Linked DNA regions of Pontimicrobium sp. SW4. The protein of the gene in region 2 interacts with the protein of the main gene of each other region in a pairwise test. Links are inferred from orthologs where the notes say so. Each region holds a gene or a part of one and is shown on either strand. Other genes may lie near its edges.

Region 1 (8,082 bases), 2.1 Mb from region 2 along the record:
CAAACTCTAAATCGTAAACCGTTTTTACAATTAATTCGTTTTGCCCTTCAATAACAGTGATTTCGTTTTTACAACAACTCTTCTTTTTGTAAGTAGCAGTATTCATACTAATACCGCTACAGTCTTGAGCTTGTGCAAAAATGGACACATCTACTAAAGCATCGCCACAAAAATGCTTTTCAACTTTAAAAGATATTGTTGAACATAACACAATTAATGCGAGGCTTATTGAAAATATTTGATGTAACAACTGTTTAATCACAACACAAAGGTATAAAAGTAAAAATAAAGATTGCTTTTTTTACAAAACCATTAACATTAACCCTTTATTTTATTGTAATAAAATGCTGGTAGTAAAACTACTAGAATTAAAGGTTGAATTAAAAATCTACGAATATTAAAAAATAGATAATAATCTTCTTGCTTAGGGTTTATTACAAAATAAAGAAATGCTGCCAACAGGAACAAATATGCAATTACATAAATAATAGTTGCAAACTTGACAACACTTTTACTTTTAAAAGCAATAAACAAAATGCTAATTGAAATTATTGAATTTAATATATACCTCAAGGTTGTAAAAAGTACCAATTTTAAAGTTTCTCTTCGTGGAGAATCAATATACAAGTAATCATTCTCAAAAAATTGCAAGTAAGGGTCGTAAAACAAGTAATCTTCAAAAAATCTTATTAACGCAAGTAAAAACACTAAAACAAGAATTAGTATGTATTTTAACCACTTATGCATTTTGTTTTTTTAACGTAGCAAAACGGTTTACCCAAACCATCCAAAGTAAAAATACTATTCCGTAAATAATTAACGGAAAAATAATGTTGTGCAAAATATCGCGTCGCCAAGGATAATGAAACAAACCTATGGATAGAATAACGATTCGCATTAAATTAACTGCATAGATCAATACACTTCCAGCAAGTAAGTAAATAATTGTTGGCTTTAATCGTCCAGAAAAAGCAATGATAAACGATATAAATAACACAATAACACTTACTGAATTACAACCTTCTATAACTCGTGCCACATATTTGTTATTGATGATTAATTTCATAGATGGTTCATCAGGATGTACTTCAATTGATGCATTATAGCCTAGAGAATCCAAAAGCGATTCGCTTTGCTTTGCCGTAAGGTTTGTAACATAATCTGGGTAATATTTTGAGCCATCAGAATAATCTAAATACAACTTATAAGACATCGATAAAACTGCATACACCAACACAAATGTTAGGATGAATTTTATAACCGACTTATATTTAACGAAAAGTGCTTGCAAATTGATTTGAATTTTAAATACTTTTACAAAAAATTACTACATGGAACTCAAAACTCTTGAACCAAAAATAACCGAAATTGTTTCAAACACAAATGAAACTGTTGAAAATCGGTTGTACAACATCTGTAAGTTGCTAGAAACCAATATTAGCTACTATAATTGGGTTGGTTTTTATTTTAAAAATGGTGACAAGGAAGAGCTAAAACTAGGTCCTTATGTTGGAGAACCAACAGATCATACTATTATTCCATTTGGAAAAGGTATTTGCGGACAAGTGGCTGTGAGTAATGAAAATTTTGTGGTTCCGGATGTAGCAGCACAACACAATTATATAGCTTGTAGCATTACTGTAAAAGCCGAAATTGTAATCCCAATTTTTGTAAATGGTGAAAATATTGGACAAATAGACATAGACTCTAACACACCTGACCCTTTTACTGAAGCAGACGAACGCTTTTTGGAGTTTGTATGTAAAGAGGTTTCTGAAATCTTGGTTTAATTATCAATCATAATTTTCCCAACAATATTTTTTCTATTTTCTTCTCTTATTTGCCAACTATATCCTGATGAAGATTGCTGTATCTTAATGGATTCGCAATCTGGATATACTTCAAATCCTGAAAAACCTTCATTTTTTCCTATAATGGTTAATACTTCTTTTAAAAGTAACGTTCTAGAATTTGGAATAAAACCAGGTAAAATAATTTCTCCAATATAAATAGTATCTGTTTTTGTTTCTACTCTATAAAGAGAAACAACTTTGTATATATAGTTATTCTTTTGAATTTGAATTGTATCAAATTTCAAAGAATCATCACATCTTAAATTCCTGTATTTCGGCTTATTTATTTGAGTGAAAGCAGAAAATGAAATCAAGAAAATAAAGCTGAATAAAAGTATTTTCCTCTTACGCATATATTTGTTTTGTTTCTTCTCCCATAGTAAAACTACAAAAATAATTCTAGTCTGTTAACAACTCCTCTTTTTAGTTAAAAAGTCCAATACATTTTCAATAAAAAACGCTTGCAAATTGCTTATTTTTGATGGCTTATTAATACATCTATAATGAGCAACAACAAAATCATAAAATCTGCATTAATTTCCGTTTTTAGTAAAGACGGTTTAGCACCTATTGTTAAAAAATTAAACGAGCAAGGTGTCACCATTTATTCTACTGGAGGCACACAAAAATTTATTAACGATTTAGGTATCAATGTTGTTCCAGCTGAAGACATTACCTCCTATCCTTCCATTCTTGGAGGTCGTGTAAAAACCTTGCATCCAAAAATATTTGGTGGTATTTTAAATCGTCAAGACAATGCTCAAGATATTGCAGAATTAGCAGAATTTGATATTCCACAAATTGATTGTGTGATTGTGGATTTATATCCATTTGAAAAAACAGTTGCTTCAGGAGCTAGTAACCAAGATATTATTGAAAAAATTGATATTGGTGGTATTTCGTTAATTCGTGCTGCAGCCAAAAATTATAACGACGTTATTTGTGTCTCTTCAGTAGATGATTATCAAGAATTTTTGGAGTTGATTTCAGAAAACAATGGCTCTACTACTGAAGCTGATAGAAAACGTTTCGCAGCAAAATCGTTTAATGTATCGTCGCATTATGATTCTGCCATTTTCAATTACTTCAACAAAAACCATGAGATTGCTACGTTAAAGATTAGTGAAACCAAAGGTCAAGTGTTGCGCTATGGTGAAAATCCACATCAAAGAGGTTTTTTCTTTGGAGATTTTGAAGCGATGTTCGACAAACTTCACGGCAAAGAATTAAGCTATAACAACCTTTTAGATGTTGATGCTGCAGTGAATTTAATGAACGAATTCAAAGGTGAAGCTCCAACATTTGCTATACTAAAACACAATAACGCTTGTGGTTTAGCACAAAGAAATACCATTCATCAAGCGTATGTTGACGCCTTAGCAGGAGATCCTGTTTCTGCTTTTGGAGGCATTTTAATTAGTAACTCAGAAATTGATGTTGCTACTGCAAACGAAATCCACCAATTGTTTTGTGAAGTTGTGATTGCTCCTTCTTTTTCTGATGAGGCTTTAGACATTCTTAAAGGCAAAAAGAATAGAATTATTTTAGTTCAAAAAGATGTTCAGTTACCAAAAACCACAGTGAGAACCTGTTTAAATGGGGTACTAGTTCAATTTAGAGATAATATTACCGATTCTCGTGAAATGCTTACTACAGCGACAAATAGCTCACCTTCAGAAGCAGAACTTGAAGATTTATTATTTGCCTCAAAATTATGTAAACATACCAAGTCAAATACTATCGTTCTTGCAAAAAACAAGCAACTTTGTGCTAGTGGAACAGGACAAACAAGTCGTGTAGATGCTTTAAATCAAGCCATTCATAAAGCACAATCGTTTAAGTTTGATTTAAAAGGTGCTGTCATGGCAAGTGACGCCTTTTTTCCTTTTCCAGACTGTGTAGAAATAGCTAATAATGCAGGAATTACAGCTGTAATTCAACCTGGAGGCTCTATAAAAGATCAATTGAGTATTGATTATTGTAATGAAAACAATATGGCAATGGTAATGACTGGGACTAGACATTTTAAGCACTAAATTTCAGCAGAAAATAAAGTCTGTTTTTTAGAAGTCTGTTTTCCTAATAATAACGTATATTTTATTACATTTACAGTTAATCAGAATTTAATATTAACAACCCTCAGATAATTTAAGATAGCCCATGGGATTTTTTGATTTCTTAACCGAAGAAATTGCAATAGATTTAGGAACAGCAAACACACTTATAATTCACAACGATAAAGTAGTTGTAGACAGTCCATCGATAGTCGCAAGAGACCGTATTTCAGGAAAAATAATCGCAGTTGGTAAAGAAGCCAACTTAATGCAAGGAAAAACACACGAAAATATTAAAACAATTCGCCCTTTAAAAGATGGTGTAATTGCAGATTTTGATGCTTCCGAGCAAATGATAAGCATGTTTATTAAAAACATTCCTGCTTTAAAAAAGAAATTATTTGCTCCTGCATTGCGAATGGTGGTTTGTATTCCTTCAGGAATTACCGAAGTTGAAATGCGAGCTGTAAAAGAATCGTGCGAACGTGTAAACGGTAAAGAAGTGTATTTGATACATGAACCTATGGCAGCAGCTATTGGTATTGGGGTAGATATTATGCAACCTAAAGGAAATATGATTGTAGATATAGGTGGTGGAACTACTGAAATTGCAGTTATTGCCTTAGGTGGTATTGTTTGTGACAAATCGGTTAAAGTCGCTGGTGATGTATTTACAAACGACATCATTTATTACATGCGCACACAACACAACTTGTATGTTGGAGATAGAACAGCTGAAAAAATTAAAATACAAATTGGTGCAGCTACAGAAGATTTAGAGTTACCACCTGAAGAAATGAGTGTTCAAGGACGTGATTTACTAACTGGAAAACCTAAACAGGTTCAAATATCATATCGTGAAATTGCTAAAGCTTTAGACAAGTCTATTTTACGTGTAGAAGATTCAGTTATGGAAACGCTATCGCAAACACCTCCAGAATTAGCAGCCGATATTTATAATACAGGAATTTATTTAGCTGGTGGAGGATCGATGCTTCGAGGTTTAGACAAACGATTATCTCAGAAAACAGATTTACCTGTTTATATTGCTGAAGATCCTTTAAGAGCAGTTGTAAGAGGAACTGGAATTGTACTAAAAAATCTTCCTAAGTTTAAAAGCGTATTGATTAAATAGAGCATAACTCATGCAACAAATTATAAATTTTATAATAAGAAACAAAACCTTTCTTTTGTTTTTGTTGCTGTTTAGTATATCGCTACTTTCTACTTTTCAATCACATTCGTATCATAAAAGTAAGTTTATAAATTCGGCCAATTTTTTAACTGGAGGAATTTATGAGTCGGCAAATAACATTGGAGGTTACTTCGGTTTAAAAAAAGAAAATCAAATACTCCTTGAAGAAAATAATAGACTTAAATCTATATTATTTAACTCTAAAACTGGAGAATTTAAAGATACATATGCAGATTCTTCAACTTTAAAAGTTATTTATAAATCTACAGTTGCTCAAGTTTACAAAAACAGTTATTCGCTAACGAATAATTATTTAACTATCAATAAAGGAGAAAAAGATAGCATTAAAGATGAATTTGGGGTCATTACATCAAAAGGTATTGTTGGTATAATAGACAAAACTTCTCCAAATTATAGTAGAGTTAGATCTATACTAAATTCTAATATTGGTATTAATGCGCAATTAAAAAAGACAAATCATTTTGGCATATTAAGTTGGAATGGTAAATCGCCCTATATTGTACAGCTTACCGATTTGCCAAAACAAGCACCTGTTATTGTTGGAGACACCATTATTACTGGAGGACTTTCAACTATTTTTCCAAAAGGAATTCCAATAGGTACTGTTGCTTCTTTTAAAACTGATGAAACCGAAAATTATTTTGAAATCGACGTCACCTTATTTAATGACATGACCAATATTGGACATGTGTATATTATTGAAAATTTAGATGCTGCCGAAATATCGAATTTAAACAACCTAGATGAATAATACCATAACCAAAAATATTGCGCGCTTTATAGCTTTAGTTTTGGTACAAGTATTAGTACTTAACCATATTAATTTTTTAGAATATATAAATCCGTATTTATATATTCTATTCATCATCTTATTCCCTATTAAAAATAACAGAATGCTGTTTATTTTTTTAGCATTTTTAATTGGTTTAACTGTTGATTTATTTACAGACTCAGGAGGTATTCATGCAGCAGCTAGTGTTACAATAGCCTATATACGTCCAGTAGTTTTAAAGTTTTCTTTTGGTGCTGTTTATGAACATCAAACCATAAAGTTTAGCAATACAGATCTTGTACAACGATTAACGTATTTTTTAATCATTATTCTTATACATCATCTATTTTTATTCGGTTTAGAAATTTTTAATGCTTCAAAAATAATTTTAATCTTAAAAAAAACGTTATTCTCTAGTATCTTTACTTTAATACTTTGCTTATTAATAACCATTTTATTCAGTAGAAAAACTAAATGAGAAAGCTATTACTCTTTTCTATAATTGTTTTAGTGGGAATCACTTTTATTGCGCGACTCTTTTATCTTCAAGTGTATACAGGTAAAGCGTACAACATTTATGAAGATAATGCTATTAGAAAAGTGTTTTACTACCCAAAAAGAGGATATGTTTATGACCGAAAAGGGGAACTCTTGGTTGCCAACCAACCTTCGTATGACGTTATGGTTATTCCTAGAGAAGTTGAATCTTTAGATACTTTAGAATTTTGTTCCTTACTAAAAATAAGTAAAGAAGATTTTATTAAAAAATATGACAGAGCACTAAATTACTCCCCAAGACTACCATCTCCTTTTGTACCTCAATTATCTAAAAAAGATTATGCAGTTCTCCAAGAAAAAATGTGGAAATACAAAGGATTCTACATTCAAAAACGTTCATTAAGAGATTATCAAACTACTATTGGAGCAAATGTATTAGGATTTATTGCTGAAGCACATCAAGGCGAAATTGATGCAGATGGCTTTTACCAAATGGGTGACCTAATTGGAAAACAAGGCATAGAAAAATCTTATGAAAATGAATTAAGAGGAGTAAAAGGTGTTAAGTTCATTCAAAAAAACAGATTTAATAGAGATATAGGTCCTTTTGATAATGGAAAACAAGATACAATACCAACACCTGGAAAAGATATAACAGTATCAATTGATGCTCAACTACAAGCTTATGGCGAACTACTCATGCAAAACAAAGTTGGTGGAATTGTTGCTATTGAACCAAGTAGCGGAGAGATTTTAAGCTTAGTATCTGCGCCTTCATACAATCCAAACTTATTGGTTGGCAGAGAGCGTTCTAAAAATTATACGAAGCTTCATAACGACTCCATTCATTTGCCTTTAATTGACAAAGGCTTGCTACGAATGCACGAACCAGGTTCTCCATTTAAAGCATTAGTTGCTCTAGCTGCTTTGCAAGAAGGTGTTGTTGACGAAAATTTTAAAGTTAGATGTACAGGTGCCTATAATTATGGTGGCAGACGACCAATGGGTTGTCATTGTGGAACAGGCACTAGAAATCTATTTAATGGTATTTCGGAGTCTTGTAATTCATATTTTGCAACATTATATAGAAAAACTATCGATAAATATGATGATGCATCTCATGCTATGGATGTTTGGAGTAGTCACATTAAAAGCTTTGGGTTAGGAAATTTTTTAGGATATGATCTTACTATTGGAAAGCCAGGAAATATTCCAGATGGTGCTTATTATGATAAAAAATATCCTGATTTTCGTTGGCGAGCAACTACTAATATTTCTAATTCCATTGGACAAGGAGAGGTGCTTGTAACACCAATACAATTGGCCAACATGATGGCAGCTATTGCCAATAGAGGTTACTATTATACGCCACATATTATAAAATCTATTGAAGGACAAACTATTGATACTGCTTATACTACAAAACGTCAAACATCAATTGATAAACGACATTTCGAACCAGTAATTCAAGGGTTGTTTGATGTTTATAATAAATCTGGAGGAACCGCTAATTTTTTACAAGTTCCTGGTATTGAAATTTGTGGTAAAACTGGTACAGCCGAAAATTTTACTATTATAGATAGCGTTAAAACACAATTGACAGACCATTCTATATTTGTAGCGTTTGCACCAAAAGAAAACCCAAAAATTGCCATTGCGGTTTTAGTTGAAAACGGATACTTTGGCGCT
Region 2 (8,188 bases):
ACTACATAAAAGGACTAAGTTTAATTGCTTTAGTGAGCTTTGTTTTTGTGTTTTCTTCTTTTAGAAATAATGTAAGAAAAATAACAGAAATTAAAGTGAATTTTTTAGGCGAAAATAATTTATTCATGACAGAAGCATCGGTTAATAAATTGTTAATACTAAATAATGAAAAGCTTCCAAACATGACTAAAGAAATTTTAGATTTGAATGATATAGAAAATGTCCTAAAATCTAATCCAATGATCAAAACCGCAGAAGTGCATCTTACTGTTAATGGCGTGGTTCGAGCTGATATTTTACAGCGAAAACCAATAGCTAGAGTAAGCACAAATGCGTCATATTATATAGATGATGAAGGTGCGTATATGCCTTTATCTGCGTTTCATACAGCGCGTGTGCCTTTAGTAACTGGTCATGTTAAGAAAAACAAATTAAGTAATGTGTACTTAATTGCTAATAAAATTTTTACTGACCAATTTTTAAAAACACATGTTATAGAGATTTATCAAAACGAAGACGAAACATTTGTTTTAAAAACAAGAGTTTTCGATTTTGAAATATGGTTAGGGAATTTGGATAATCTAGATAATAAAATAAGCAATTTAAAAGCATTTTATCAAAAAGCGAAAAAAGATGACATGCTAAGTAAGTATAGTAAAGTGAATTTACAGTTTGATAATCAAGTTGTATGCACTAAAAAATAAATTATGGAGAGTAATAATATTTCAGTTGGACTAGATATCGGAACCACAAAAATTGTGGCGATGATAGGACGTAAAAATGAATACGGAAAGGCAGAAATTCTTGGTATTGGAAAATCTAAGAGTCTGGGTGTTCATAGAGGTGTAGTGAATAATATTACGCAAACCATACAATCAATTCAACAAGCTGTTCAAGAAGCTGAAGCTGCTTCAGGTGTAAAAATTGAAGAAGTAACTGTCGGTATTGCTGGGCAACATATAAGAAGTCTTCAGCATAGCGATTATATAACAAGATCAAACTCCGAAGTAGTTATTGATGAGGATGATATAGATAGACTCATCAATCAAGTGCACAAATTGGTAATGTTACCTGGAGAAGAAATTATTCATGTATTACCACAAGAATATAAAGTTGATGGTCAAGCTGAGGTGAAGGAGCCTATTGGCATGTACGGAGGGAGACTTGAAGCTAATTTCCATGTAGTGGTTGGTCAAGTATCTTCCATTAGAAATATTGGGAGATGTGTTAAGAGTGCAGGATTAGAGCTTGAAGGGATTACTTTAGAGCCTCTAGCTTCTGCGAATGCAGTTTTAAGTGAAGATGAAAAAGATGCTGGTGTAGCGCTTATAGACATAGGTGGAGGAACAACCGATTTGGCCATTTTTAGAGATGGTATCATTCGTCATACTGCTGTAATTCCTTTCGGAGGAAATGTTATAACGGAAGATATTAAGGAAGGATGTTCAATTATTGAGAAACAAGCCGAATTACTTAAAATAAAATTTGGTTCTGCGTGGCCTGGAGAAAATAAAGATAACGAGATTGTGTCTATTCCAGGATTAAGAGGAAGAGAACCAAAAGAAATTACCTTAAAGAATCTATCAAAGATTATTCATGCTAGAGTCGTAGAAATAATTGAGCAAGTGTATGTTGAAATTAAAAACTACGGTCATGAAGAACAAAAAAAGAAATTAATAGCTGGAATTGTTTTAACAGGTGGAGGAAGCCAATTAAAACATTTAAAGCAACTAGTAGAGTACATTACAGGAATGGATACAAGAATAGGGTATCCTAATGAGCATTTAGCAGGCGATAGTGATGATGATGTAACGAGCCCATTATTTGCTACAGCTGTAGGACTAGTAATGGACGGATTAAAGCGCCAAGAAAAAAGAAGAATAGAAAGTGTTGTGCAAGCTACCCTTGAAGCAAACGAAACACTACAAGATAACGAAGAAGAACAAGCCATTGAACAACCTAGAAAAGAACGAAAATCTTTTCTAGATAAATTAACCGAACGCGTTAAAGATTTTTTAGATAACGCTGAGTAAACAAAATATACAGAACCAGTAAAACTAATTTTATGAGTAGCAACAAAGACATTGGTAATATTACATTCGATTTACCTAAAAATCAATCCAACGTCATTAAAGTAATTGGTGTTGGGGGTGGAGGTAGCAATGCTATCAATCACATGTTCCAACAAGGTATTAAAGGAGTGGATTTTGTAATCTGTAACACAGATGCGCAAGCACTTCACAATAGTGGTGTCCCAAATAAAATTCAATTAGGTGTAAGCCTTACCGAAGGGTTAGGCGCAGGAGCAAATCCAGAAATTGGTGAGCAAGCAGCTGTAGAAAGCCTTGAAGATATTAAGCGTATGTTAGATACCAATACCAAAATGGTATTTATCACTGCTGGAATGGGAGGAGGAACAGGTACTGGTGCTGCTCCAATCATTGCAAAAATGGCAAAAGAGTTAGACATTTTAACTGTTGGTATTGTAACGATGCCTTTTCAGTTTGAAGGAAAAATTCGTAATGCTCAAGCTCAAAAAGGAATTGAAACCCTTCGAAGTCATGTAGATTCTTTAGTTGTTATTAATAACAATAAATTAAGAGAAGTATATGGTAATTTAGGTTTTAAAGCTGGTTTCTCTAAAGCAGATGAAGTACTTTCAACAGCATCTAGAGGTATTGCTGAAGTAATCACACATCATTATACTCAAAATATTGATTTGCGTGATGCGAAAACAGTCTTAAGTAATAGTGGAACTGCTATTATGGGGTCTTCAAACGCTTCGGGTTCTAATCGTGCTCAAGAAGCAATAATGAAAGCTCTTGACTCTCCATTATTAAATGATAATAAAATTACAGGAGCCAAAAATGTATTGTTGCTTATCGTTTCTGGGTCACAGGAAATTACTATTGATGAAATAGGTGAAATTAATGATCATATTCAAGCCGAAGCTGGTTATGGTGCGAATATTATTATGGGAGTGGGAGAAGACGAGGCTTTGGGTGAAGCTATTTCTGTGACTATTATTGCTACTGGTTTTAATGTTGAACAACAGAATGAAATTTCTAATACAGAAACAAAAAAAGTAGTTCATTCTTTAGAAGAAGATCAAAATATGGAACAGGATTTATCTACAGATAAGGAGCCTGCTATCATAACACCTGATATTATTTTAGAAAAAGAAGCTACTGAAGAAAAAGTGATTCATACATTGATTGAAGAGGAGGAAGAAGAAGAGCACCCAAATATGAATTTGATTCCTACGACTGAAATTATTAGAAATATTAATGTTGTGTATGATGAGGTTCTTGCAAATGTTGATGATACAGAATTTATTATAAATGAAATTACTATCGAGGAAACTATTGAAGAAGAGTCAGTTCAAGAAGAACAAATCATGCTAACCTTTGATTTGCCACTATCAACCCAAAAGGAAGAAGAAGAAACAATTAGTCAAAAAATAACTTTTGAGTTAGATGATGAGATAAAAGATATGTCAGTAAATGATTATATAGAACTAATTCCAGTTACTGAAGCAAACAAAGATGGCGAAACCAAATATGCACTTGACGATTATATTGTCTTAGAGTCTGCAATTAATGAAAAAGAAGAAAAGCAAGAAGTAGCTTTAGAAGTTGAAGAAGAAGATATAGTTTTTGAGAAAAAAGTTATTCAAGAGGAGGTGGAAGAAGGTTTAGGAGATGATTTAGACCCTATAAATAGTCCAATATCCCAGCTTCTAAAAGAAAGAGCTAATGAGCGTCGTCAAAAAATGAAAGAGTTTAATTATAAGTTCAATAATGCAAAAATTGATGATATAGAAAAAGAACCAGCATATAAAAGACAAGGAGTTAATTTAGACGATGCACAGCATTCTTCTGAAACTAGTGCCTCAAGAATGTCTATTGGTTTAGATGATAATGACGATGTTCAGTTGAGAAGTAATAATTCTTTTTTACACGATAATGTAGATTAATTAATAGCAGAGTTTTAGTACTTATCTAATCAAAACCCTAAAAATTTTCCTCGAATTTTTAGGGTTTCCTTTTATTTATCTCTTAAAGATACTAAAGCATACTTTTTAGTATCTTCGCAGCATAAAAAAATTATTCTATGAGTTTACAAGATGGAATCATGACTGCGATGAAAGTAGCTATGAAAGCAAAAGACCAAACAGCACTAACAGCTTTAAGAGCAGTGAAATCGGCTATTTTAATGGCTCAGACTGAAAGTGGAGCCGCAAGTGAACTTACTGAAGAGCAAGAACTAAAATTACTTCAAAAGCAAGTAAAACAGCGTAAAGATAGTGCTGCAATATTTTTAGAGCAAGGGCGTGAAGATTTGGCTGCACCAGAGTTAGCTGAAGCAGAAATAATTTCACAATTCCTTCCAGAAGCCATGAGCGATGAAGAGGTTGAAAGAATTGTAATAAAAGCTATAGAAGATCTTGGAGCTAACGGAATGAAAGATATGGGAAAAGTAATGGGAGTTGTAAGTAAGCAAGTAGCTGGTCAAGCCGATGGTAAAACTATCTCTAAAATAGTTAAGTCTAAATTAATATAACGATATTGGCTGCGTAGCTCAATTGGATAGAGCACTGGATTTCGGCTCCAGCGGTTGTAGGTTCGACTCCTGTCGCAGTCACATGCATTAAAATAAATAAACCAAGCGTAAATCAACGTTTGGTTTTATTTTTTGTAAGCTTAATAAGTGATGGTTTTATGAAGAATCTAAGTGTCATTTTAACCGACATCCTGTTTATATAATACTATGTGTTATTTTGGAACCTAACAAAGAGGAAAGTTAGAATAGTTCCTAAATTTATATAATTATCCTAACATAAATTAATAATTCAAAAACTCTTCTAAACATTGTTTAGAAGAGTTTTTGAATTATATGAAATATATTTTATTACTTATCTCCAACCACCAGTTGAATAATCTTCTCCAGCAATACCTTCAGTTCCTCCTAAAGTATAATACTCAGCTGGGATAGCTTCCAAAGCTCTTCCAGGCACAGGGAAATGTAATAAAGTACCAGCTTGTAAAAGATCTTCTTTTCTCATTTCACAGAACCCAATATAAGGCGCTGTGTATGCAAACTCAACCATTCTTTCATAGTGAATAGCATCTTTTACTGCATCTAAATTTTCAGCAACAGGAGCTAAACCTCCTCTAGTAACTCTTGTACCTGCATTAATAACCGCAGCAGCTCCCGGAACGTCTCCTAAGTGAGCCATAGCTTCTGCCATGTACATATCATTCTCAGATTTTGAATATTCAACTACGTTCATAGTCCAATACGTGATATAGTCATCATATCTACTATAGCGATAGCTACTGTAGTGATATTGACCTCTTTCAGGACGGAAGTTATTAGAAGATAAGTAACCATAATCAGTTGCTAAACGCGCATCATCAGATGTAGATTCAGCTTGGAATGTTACACCATCTTCCCAATAAGCAGGAGTAGAAGGATCCATCATATTAATAACTCTCATATCAACTCTTGCCCAACCCGGGTATACTAAATATGTTTTAGGAACATTATCCCACCAAGTAATATTATCCATATAGATTTCAAAATCTTCAGTAATACCATCTTGAGTATAATCTAAAACTCTATCCCAATCTATAGTAGCTTTTTGGGCACTATTTCTAACATTACTAACTAGCCAACGAGCACCAAGACTGTTCATGTATTTAACAGCATTTACACCAGCACCACCAGGGATGATAGCTTCATCAAAAGTAATTCCATTAACAGAAGCAATAGATATCGCATCGTCTAACTTTTCTAAAGCAAAGGTCATAGCTGTAGCATAGTCTGAAGCACCTTCAAGACCAGTTCCAGCTACAACACCAGTTTCATCAGATAACCATACTTGATCAAAAACTAAAGCTAATTGCGCAATAGCAGAAGCTTGTCCAAACCTTGCAATTGTCATTATTTTATTTGGATCATCAAACTCAGTACCATTTTCAACGGCTAATGCTAATGTATTTGCATCAGATAGAATTGAATATAGAGAATTAAAATATGAATTTGTTACATTGTTACCGTAAGCAGGTGAATTGTTAAATGCTACTCTAGGCTCACTAGATAAATCTCTCATACCAAAGTTACCCCAAGAGCAACTAGTGATATCTGCCATTGTAGCAAATGCTGCTGCCGGAGAATTTGTACTGTGAGAAGTCATAAACAGGTTTCTTGTTAACCCATCTGCTGTAGCTGATAAAGCAACAGGATCAGATGTTAAAATGTCATCATTTGGATTTTCTAAGTTATCTACATTCAAATCTGTAGAAAAATCATCACATGATACAGTAAAAATAAGTAAGGTGATAATTAAAAATAAGTTAATTGTTTTTTTCATAGCGTTATTTGTTTTTATTTATAGATGAGGTCTTATTGAATAGGTTGCGTACTAAATAATTTATGTTGCCATTATTTTACATGAATAATGTGTATAAAAATTCAATGAAAATTATTAATGTATTTGTAAAATATTATTAGTCAATGCTTTGATGTCTTTTATATAAAATAATGGAACGATTAATTATTTATTTGTTTTATTTTGCAGGATGATGATTAACTATTTAATAATTCAAAATTCACCTACTAATAGTATTATTGCAGTCTTTTTATTGGCTCTTTCTATTATGATTTTTTATTTCGGATTTAGAATGATAGAAATGGTTTATGTAATGCGCAATAAAAAGCCGCTTTACAATCATGTTTATTTTAAATTAAAAAAACTTTCACCATCTCAAAAATCAACATTAAGAAATTTTTCATTTTATAGGAGATTATCTAAAAGAGAGCAAGGTTTTTTTGAGCATAGAGTAGCTTGTTTTATAGAAGATAAAACTTTTATTGGAAGAGACGATTTAATAATAAATGATGAAATTAAAGTTTTAATTTCTTCAACAGCAGTTATGCTTACTTTTGGTTTTAGAGATTTTTATATTGGCTTAATAGATAAGATATTTGTTTATCCAAAACCCTTTTATTCTAAAACGAATGATGATTATCATAAAGGAGAATTTAACCCTAAATTAAAATCTTTAGTATTTTCATGGAAAGATTTTGAATATGGATACAACATAGGTGATGATAATTTAAATTTAGGTATTCATGAATTTGCACATGCTATTCATTTAAATAGTATTAAGGAGCGTGATGTTAGCTCAACAATATTTAAAGATTCATTTAAAGAATTAACAGAACTTTTGTCTAATAGTAAATCCATGAGAGACAGGTTAATTTCTTCTAGATATTTTAGAGAGTATGCTTATACCAATCAATTTGAGTTTGTTGCTGTGTTAATTGAGTATTTTTTTGAGTCTCCAATTGAGTTTAAAAACCAGTTTCCAAAAATATATAGTAAAGTAAAGCAAATGCTAAACTTCGGTTACGCTAAGTATTAAATAATAACTTTTATTTGTTTTAGGTATGACTTTTATCATAATTTAACTGACTGTTCTTGGTTAACTTTAATGTTGAATTTAAAACCTGAGACATGAAAAGAGGAACACCAATTTCGGCAATAATGACTAAAAATGTCATTACATTAAATACATCTGATAATTTAGAAACAGCTGAGCGTTTATTCAAACAAAATCATATTAGACATATTCCAGTTGTTAGTGGAAAAAGCATAAAAGGAATGTTAAGCCTTACAGATTTGCTACGCATCAGTTTTGCTGATGCAGTAGATGAAACAGAAGATTATGTTGATGCTATAGTTTATAATATGTTTACTATAGAACAAGTTATGGCCAAAAACTTAATAAGCGTAACATCAAAAACGACCATTAAGGAAGTTGCGGAAATTTTAGCAAAAAAAGAGTTTCATGCAATACCAGTTGTAGATAATAATAAGTTGGTAGGTATAGTAACAACTACTGATTTAATTAACTATTTGTTGGCACAGTTTGATGAGTAGATTTTCTCTATTAAGAATTTGCTAAAGCTTTTAAGTCTTTAATCGTTTCTATTTGATTAGAACTTTTAAATACATAGCTGCCAGCTACCAAAACATCTGCGCCAGCATCTACAAGTGCTTTAGCATTTTTATTGGTTACTCCTCCATCTATTTCAATTAAAGTTGAAGCGCCTTTTCGTATAATTAATTCTTTTAATTGTTCAACTTTACTGTAAGTGTTTTCAATAAAGCTTTGGCCTC

Evidence for each region.
Region 1: the proteins of ftsA (region 2) and ABGB03_RS11825 interact in binary tests that used the Escherichia coli proteins (3 or more experiments, as listed by UniProt). The link is inferred for Pontimicrobium sp. SW4 from one-to-one orthologs.

The regions. Positions count from the first base shown.
Region 1 is NZ_CP157199.1:2,538,686-2,546,767, forward strand. What follows is about bases 3,264-6,027. They hold ABGB03_RS11825 (rod shape-determining protein), read left to right. Parts: upstream 3,264-4,013; coding sequence 4,014-5,042; downstream 5,043-6,027. Other genes in these bases: purH (bifunctional phosphoribosylaminoimidazolecarboxamide formyltransferase/IMP cyclohydrolase), read left to right, coding at 3,264-3,889; mreC (rod shape-determining protein MreC), read left to right, coding at 5,053-5,874; ABGB03_RS11835 (rod shape-determining protein MreD), read left to right, coding at 5,867-6,027. Also shown: ABGB03_RS11795 (hypothetical protein), read right to left, coding at 1-250; ABGB03_RS11800 (exosortase F system-associated protein), read right to left, coding at 319-747; exosortase family protein XrtF, read right to left, coding at 740-1,291; ABGB03_RS11810 (GAF domain-containing protein), read left to right, coding at 1,332-1,790; ABGB03_RS11815 (hypothetical protein), read right to left, coding at 1,787-2,098; more of purH, read left to right, coding at 2,357-3,263; more of ABGB03_RS11835, read left to right, coding at 6,028-6,373; mrdA (penicillin-binding protein 2), read left to right, coding at 6,370-8,082. UniProt on the Escherichia coli protein: Forms membrane-associated dynamic filaments that are essential for cell shape determination. Acts by regulating cell wall synthesis and cell elongation, and thus cell shape.
Region 2 is NZ_CP157199.1:478,977-487,164, forward strand. The notes cover bases 1-2,870. They hold ftsA (cell division protein FtsA), read left to right. Parts: upstream 1-707; coding sequence 708-2,033; downstream 2,034-2,870. Other genes in these bases: ABGB03_RS02230 (hypothetical protein), read left to right, coding at 126-704; ftsZ (cell division protein FtsZ), read left to right, coding at 2,066-2,870. Also shown: more of ftsZ, read left to right, coding at 2,871-3,976; ABGB03_RS02245 (GatB/YqeY domain-containing protein), read left to right, coding at 4,114-4,563; ABGB03_RS02255 (hypothetical protein), read right to left, coding at 4,916-6,376; ABGB03_RS02260 (zinc-dependent peptidase), read left to right, coding at 6,585-7,430; ABGB03_RS02265 (CBS domain-containing protein), read left to right, coding at 7,523-7,948; rpe (ribulose-phosphate 3-epimerase), read right to left, coding at 7,959-8,188. UniProt on the Escherichia coli protein: Essential cell division protein that assists in the assembly of the Z ring. May serve as the principal membrane anchor for the Z ring.